One region of the Kribbella sp. CWNU-51 genome, then DNA from elsewhere that is predicted to be linked to it. Evidence: riboswitches for the same ligand, from Rfam matches in the RefSeq annotation. Region 1 holds a riboswitch; the other holds the start of a gene.
What was found. Region 1 has a riboswitch for S-adenosylmethionine ahead of thrC (threonine synthase). Riboswitches for the same ligand answer to the same signal wherever they lie in the genome.
Positions count from the first base shown of each region.

Region 1 (3,401 bases):
GCCGTACCGCGGTCATCGCTTCCGCGTCCAGCGCCTGTTGGAGCTCACCGGAATCGGCCATCCCCGCTACGGCCCGCGCATGGCGCTGCCCACGCACACGCCCGGCGCGACGCATCGCTTGAGGTAGCTTCGCCAGGGGCACAGGATCGCCACCATGACGATCAACGGGGACGGGCTCTACCTGGTGGCAGGGCTGGCCCTGTTGCTCGGTGCGGTGCTGCCGCGCATGCTCCGCCGGTACGCCGTCTCGGCGCCGATCGGGTTCCTCGGCGCCGGCGTACTGCTGGGCCTGGCCGTCGACCGTACCCATCTAAGCCCGATCGTGGAGTCAGGGATCGTCGAGCACCTCGCCGAGCTGACGATCCTGGTCGCGTTGATGGGCGTCGGCCTGGCGATCGACCGGCCGATCGGATGGCGCCGATGGATGGTGACCTGGCGTCTCCTGCTGGTGGCCATGCCTGCCTGCATTGCCGCGGTTGCCGGCGCCGGCTGGCTGCTCGGGCTGGCCCCGGCGACCGCGCTGCTGCTGGGCGCAGTCCTCGCCCCGACCGATCCGGTGCTCGCTTCGGACGTCCAGGTGCAGGGGCCGTCGACCGGCGCGGGCGCCGAGCCGGAGGAGGACGACGAGGTCCGCTTCGCGCTCACCTCTGAGGCCGGTCTGAACGACGGTCTGGCCTTCCCGTTCGTGTACGCCGCGGTGTTCGGGGTCACCAAGGGGTCCGTGGGCAACTGGGCGCTCGAGTGGTTCGCCTGGGACCTGGTCGGCCGGATCGCGATCGGGGTGGCGGTCGGTGCGGGCGTGGGCTGGTTGCTTGGCCGGATGGCCTTTTCCGCGCCTTCGCGGACCTTCCGCCTGGCCGACTCACGCGAACCCGTGCTGGCCCTCGCGATGACGCTAGGTGTCTACGGTCTCGCTCAGGTGCTCCATGGCTACGGCTTCCTGGCAGTGTTCGTCGCGGCTCTGACGCTCCGGGCGGCCGAGCGGCAGCACGACTTCCACGAGGAACTGCACGGATTCGTCGAGCAACTCGAGCACATCCTCACCTGGGGGATTCTGCTGCTGTTGGGATCGGCGATCACGGCCGGGCTGCTCCGCCCGCTGACCGTGGCCGGCGCCGCGCTGGGACTGCTGCTGGTGCTGGTGATCCGACCGGTGACCGCGTGGGTCGCGCTGGCCGGGACCCCGATGCGCCGCTCCGAACGATGGGTGACGGCCGCATTCGGAGTGCGTGGTGTCGGGTCGGTGTTCTATCTGGCGTACGCCGGCGCCGCGTTCCACACGGATCTGCCCTGGTTGTGGGCGACGGTCGGTTTCACCGTCGTACTGAGCGTGGTCGTTCACGGCGTCGCGGCGACGCCGATGATGCGAATGCTCGACGTGCGCCGGGGCCTCCAGGATCGGCCGGGCTGAGATCGCGCGTCTCGAATAGTGGGAACGGAAGACACAATATGGACCGTATTGGGTAATCTCGGGGGAGCTCATCCAGAGGGACTGAGGGAAACGGCCCGTTGAAGTCCCGGCAACCCTCCCCGTTGAGGTCCCAGTCCGGGGCCCTCGCGGCGGAACGGTGCCAAATCCGTCCCGTGCCGAGATCCGGTTCCGGGGAAGATGAGAGGGGAACCTCACTCATGAGCCTGACCGCCGCCACCCACACGATCCGCGAAGGTGCCTTCGGCAACGGTACGCACCTGAGCTGTCGCGCCTGCGGGGCGAAGTCGCCGCTCGGTCCGTTCTACGCCTGTATGGAGTGCTTCGGTCCGCTCGAGGTCGGGTACGAGTACCCGACGATCACGCGGGAGCAGATCGAGGCCGGTCCCAAGAACATCTGGCGCTACCAGCCCTTGCTGCCCGTCCCGGTCGATGTGGCCAGCTTCCCGAACACCGAGCCCGGCTACACCCGGCTCGTCGACGCGCAGAACCTGGCCCGCGAGCTGGGGCTGCGCAAGCTCTGGGTGAAGGACGACTCCGGCAACCCGACCCACTCCTTCAAGGACCGCGTGGTCGCGTCCGCCCTGAGCGCCACCCGCGAGCTCGGCATGACGGTCTTCGCCTGCCCCTCCACCGGCAACCTGGCCAACGCCGTCGCCGCGGCGGCCGCCCGCGCCGGCATCCGCTCGGTCGTGTTCATCCCGCACGACCTCGAGCGCCCGAAGGTGATCACCACCGCCGTGTACGGCGGGACCCTGGTCGCCGTCGAGGGCAACTACGACGACGTGAACAAGCTGGCCTCTGAGATCGCCGGCGAGGAGGAGGGCTGGGCGTTCGTCAACGTCAACGTGCGGCCGTACTACTCCGAAGGCTCCAAGACGCTGGCCTTCGAGATCGCCGAGCAGCTCGGCTGGCGGCTGCCGCAGCAGATCGTGATCCCGGTCGCGTCCGGCTCGCAGCTGACCAAGATCGACAAGGGCTTCACCGAGCTCGGCAAGCTCGGCCTGGTCGACGCCACCGACTACAAGGTGTACGGCGCTCAGGCCACCGGCTGCTCGCCCGTGGCGCAGGCGTTCCGGGACGGCCACGACGTGGTCAAGCCTGTTCGCCCGGACACCATCGCCAAGTCGCTGGCGATCGGGAACCCGGCTGACGGACCGTACGTGCTCGACGTCGCCCGCCGTACCGGTGGAGCGATCGAGGACGTCAGCGACGAGGAAGTCATCGAGGGCATCCAGTTGCTGGCCCGGACCGAGGGCATCTTCGCCGAGACCGCGGGCGGGGTGACGGTCGCGACGCTGAGGAAGCTGATCGCCACCGGGCAGCTCGACCCCGAGGCCGAGACCGTGATCATCAACTCCGGCGACGGGCTGAAGACGCTCGACGCCGTGGCCGACCGGGTCGGCCCCAAGGTGACCATCCCCGCGTCGTACGACGCCTTCGTGAAGGCAGGCCTGCAGTGAGTGTGAGCGTTCGCGTCCCGACCATCCTGCGGCCCTACACCCAGGGCGTGTCCGAGGTGTCCGCCGAGGGTTCGACGCTGATCGAGGTGCTCGACTCGCTCGACGGCTCGTACCCGGGCATCAAGGGCCGGGTCCTGGACGAGTCGGGCGAGCTGCGCCGGTTCGTGAACGTGTACGTCGACGACGACGACGTACGCTTCGCCGACGGCCTGCAGACGTCGATCAAGGACGGCGGGCAGGTCTCGATCATCCCGGCGGTCGCCGGCGGCTGAGCTGTTGTTCCGGGCGTGGATCGTCCGGAATGCGCGTTAGCGTTAACGCTATGGCGACCAACTGGACCCTTGGTGGGGACGCGGCCGAGCCGCAGCGGCTGGCGGAGTTCTGGGCGGCGGCGCTCGGCTACATCCTCGAGCCCGGGTACGACGACCCGGACGGAGCCTCGATCGTGGACCCCGACGACGTCGGGCCGGCGATCGGGTTCCTCCGGGTGCCCGAGCCCAAGACCTCGA
Region 1 is NZ_JBSXMZ010000053.1:1,365-4,765, reverse strand. It holds gene ACXC9Q_RS38430 (DNA-3-methyladenine glycosylase family protein) at 1-127, shown strand, start outside; gene ACXC9Q_RS38425 (cation:proton antiporter) at 155-1,411, shown strand; SAM riboswitch class I at 1,477-1,616, shown strand; gene thrC (threonine synthase) at 1,630-2,892, shown strand; gene ACXC9Q_RS38415 (ubiquitin-like small modifier protein 1) at 2,889-3,164, shown strand; gene ACXC9Q_RS38410 (VOC family protein) at 3,215-3,401, shown strand, end outside.

Region 2 (3,401 bases), on a different contig from region 1:
CGCGAACGGACCCGGTCCGCTGTTTTTGGGCGTGCTGGTCCGCGCGGCGGAGGATCCACCGCGCTTCGCGCTCTGCCCACGCTTCTGGGCACCTGACGGACGGGAGCGTCCACCAGCAGCCGAACGAGCCGAACTCGGCCGTTTGGCTGCCGACTTCTGCGCCCGCGCCGGGGAAGACGTGCGGGTCGCCATATCTAGCAGGCTACCCCGATTACCTCTCGAGTCCCACGTGTCACACGCCGATTACGCTGCCCCATACATAACGTCACAACGCCGCCGCAACCGGACTGCAGCCACAGACCGAGAGGAAAGCGGTCCCTTCACGCCCCGGTGGTGCCGTCGAGTTGTTCGCGCAACAGGTCGGCGTGACCGCAGTGGCGGCTGTACTCGCCGATCATGTGGATGTAGATCATCCGGAGCGTCGACTCGGTCCCGCTGAAGGTGAAGCGGTCGTCGAGCGACCGCCCGGCCGCGGCCTCGTCCGACAGCTTCCACTCCGCGATCAGACCTTCGTACGCCGACTGTGCCTCAGCGGGATCGATGCGCTCGAAATCGGCGTCCTTGCCCAGCTCGGGAGCGAACAGCGGCTCAGCCGGCGACTCCGCGGCGAAGTGGATGCGGAACCAGATCCGCTCCACCTTGGTGAGATGCCGGATGAGGCCGAGCAAGGAAAGGTTGGACGGCGGAGACGGCCGCTCGGCCAGCTGCTCGGCCGTCAGACCGGCGCACTTGTACAGAAGCGTGGTCCGGTAGAAATCCAGGTAGCCCCGCAGCAGTTCGGCTTCGGGCGCGGTCAGCGAGCCGTCCGGCCGCTCGACCGCTGGCGCCGTCCACGCCGTCTTCAACGTCATGCCGCCATCAAACACGCCACGGTCGCCCGGAGCGAATCCATTACGGATTGACCGGCGGCGCCCAGCCGGGTCGCGGGATGAGACAGAACGGGTGACCGGCCGGATCCTCGTACACAGTGGCCGAGAGCTTGCGAGCGCCGAGAGCCAGGACCGCCGACCCGGCCGCGTCGAGGTCGTCGACCATGACGTCGAGGTGCATCTGCCGGGGACGCGTGGGATCCGGCCACTGCGGGCGCTGGTGGCCGAGGGCTCGCTGGAAGGCGAGACCTGAGGTGTGGTCGTTGTCGGCGACCACCACCCAGTTGTCGCTCTCATACGTGATGGGCTGGCCGAGCACGGCCGAGTAGAAGCGCGCGAGCTCCAGCGGTTCCGGGCAGTCGATCGCCAGGTGGTGCAGCCGTCCGATCATGGCTACAGTCTGCACGTCTCAGGATGTGTTCGGGAATCCCGGAATGTGAGATTGCCACTGGCGCGGGTCGAGGGCTGTTCGTTACCGTTCTCGGCAGGTCATGAGTGCCAGCGCGAAGCCCCGGCTCGCTGGCCGGCAACCCTCCTCCGCGGTGGGGTGCCCCGGGTGAAGACCAGGCCGTGCGGATACGCCGCTCGGCAAGTGCGGACTTCCTGGAGCAGCAGCATGTCGATTCTCTCGATCCTCGAACCGGCCAGCGCGAGTACGCCGCGGCCGACGGTCACCCGGCTCGTCACCGGCAGCATCCCCACCACGGTCGGCTCGGACCTGCTGGTCCCGCTGGCCGACGGCCGCGTCACCGACTACGCGAACTTCGACCACGGAGCCAGTGCGCCGTGTCTGGAGTCCGTCCGGGCCAGCGTCGAGGCTGCGCTGCCGTCGTACGCGTCGGTGCACCGCGGGAACGGCTATGCGTCCCGCATCACCACCCAGTGGTACGAGCGTGCTCGCGCCGAGGTGCACGCGTTCGTCGGTGCCCGTGCCGACGACCAGGTGATCTTCACCCGCCAGACAACTGACGCGCTGAACCTGCTCGCCCAGGCCGTCCCCGCGGACGCGACCGTGATCGTCTTCGAGTCCGAGCACCACGCCGCGCTCCTGCCCTGGCCGGCCGAGCGGACCGTCCGCCTCACGGCGCCAGCCGCCCCCAGCGAAGCGGTGACCAACGTCGCCGACGCTCTGCGCACCGCGCCGGAGGGTCCGCGGCTGGTGGTCGTGACCGGCGCCTCCAACGTGACAGGTGAGATCTTCCCGATCGCGGAGATCGCCGCGGTCGCCAAGGCGCACGGTGCGCGGGTCTGCCTCGACGCTGCACAACTGGCACCGCACCGGCCGGTGGACATCGCCGCACTGGACGTTGACTGGGTCGCATTGTCCGGCCACAAGCTCTACGCGCCGTACGGCGCCGGTGCACTGATCGGCCGCGCCGACTGGCTCGACGCCGCCGACCCGTACCTGTACGGCGGTGGCGCGACGACCGCGGTCACCGGCGACACCGTGGTCTGGGCGACCGGCCCGGCGCGGCACGAGGGCGGCTCCCCCAACGTGATCGGCGCAATCGCGCTCGCCTCGGCGTGTGCCGCGATCAGCAAGCACCGTGACGCAATCGAGCAGCACGAGCGCAGTCTGCTCGCCCGCCTCCGGACCGGACTGGCTCAGCTCCCCGGCGTCACGACGTACTCGATCTTCGGCGAGGACGCGGACCGCGTCGGCACTGTCTGCTTCACGGTTGCCGGTCTGAGCTCCACGCTCGTGTCAGCGGCACTGAGCGCCGAGTACGGCATCGGTGTCCGGGACGGCAAGTTCTGTGCGCACCCGCTCGTCGGTCACCTGCTCGCGGACTCCGCCGAGCACGGCACCGCGGTCCGGGCGAGCCTCGGCCTCGGTACGACGCGTGAGCACGTGGACCGGCTCGTCAACGCCGTACGGACGCTGGCCGCCGGTGGACCGCGGTCGGAGTACGAGGACACCGCCCACGGCTGTCAGCCCACCGACGACCCGCGGGACCTCCAAGCTCCTCGCATCTGGTAACGAACGCCGGCCCTCCTACTGCTCAGGAGGTACAAGGCCTACATGGTGAGCAGCGAACGCCAGTAGGTCCGCCCATTCCGCCGCGACCATGGCGGCGGGTTTCCCGAAGCCGTGACCGGTGTTGACCTCGACGCGGGTCAAGACCGGTCCCGGACCGGATTGGGCATGCTGCAGCTCGGCGATGAACTTGTGGCTGTGCAACGGCACCACCCGGTCGTCGTGATCACCCGTGACCACGAGCGTCGCCGGGTACGACGTGCCGTCGCGCAACCGATGCAGTGGTGAGTAAGCCAGCAAATCCTCGAACTCCGACGCATCGTCCGGATGGCCGAAGTCAGAGGCCCACGCGGCGCCCACTGTGAACAGGTGGAACCGCAACATGTCCATGACGCCCACACCGGGCAGTGCAACCGCGAACAGGTCCGGTCGCTGTGTCATGGCCGCTCCCACGAGCAGACCGCCATTGCTGCGACCGTGGATCGCGAGCTGCGCAGAGGTGGTCACCCCGGTGTCCCGCAGGTGCTCGGCGACCGCGATGAAGTCGTCGAAGA
Region 2 is NZ_JBSXMZ010000023.1:237,038-240,438, forward strand. It holds gene ACXC9Q_RS24910 (DinB family protein) at 321-851, opposite strand; gene ACXC9Q_RS24915 (VOC family protein) at 892-1,260, opposite strand; SAM riboswitch class IV at 1,357-1,470, shown strand; gene ACXC9Q_RS24920 (aminotransferase class V-fold PLP-dependent enzyme) at 1,486-2,850, shown strand; gene ACXC9Q_RS24925 (prolyl oligopeptidase family serine peptidase) at 2,866-3,401, opposite strand, start outside.
Region 2: it holds a riboswitch for S-adenosylmethionine, as region 1 does, so the genes downstream of both, ACXC9Q_RS24920 (aminotransferase class V-fold PLP-dependent enzyme) here and thrC (threonine synthase) in region 1, are expected to answer to the same signal.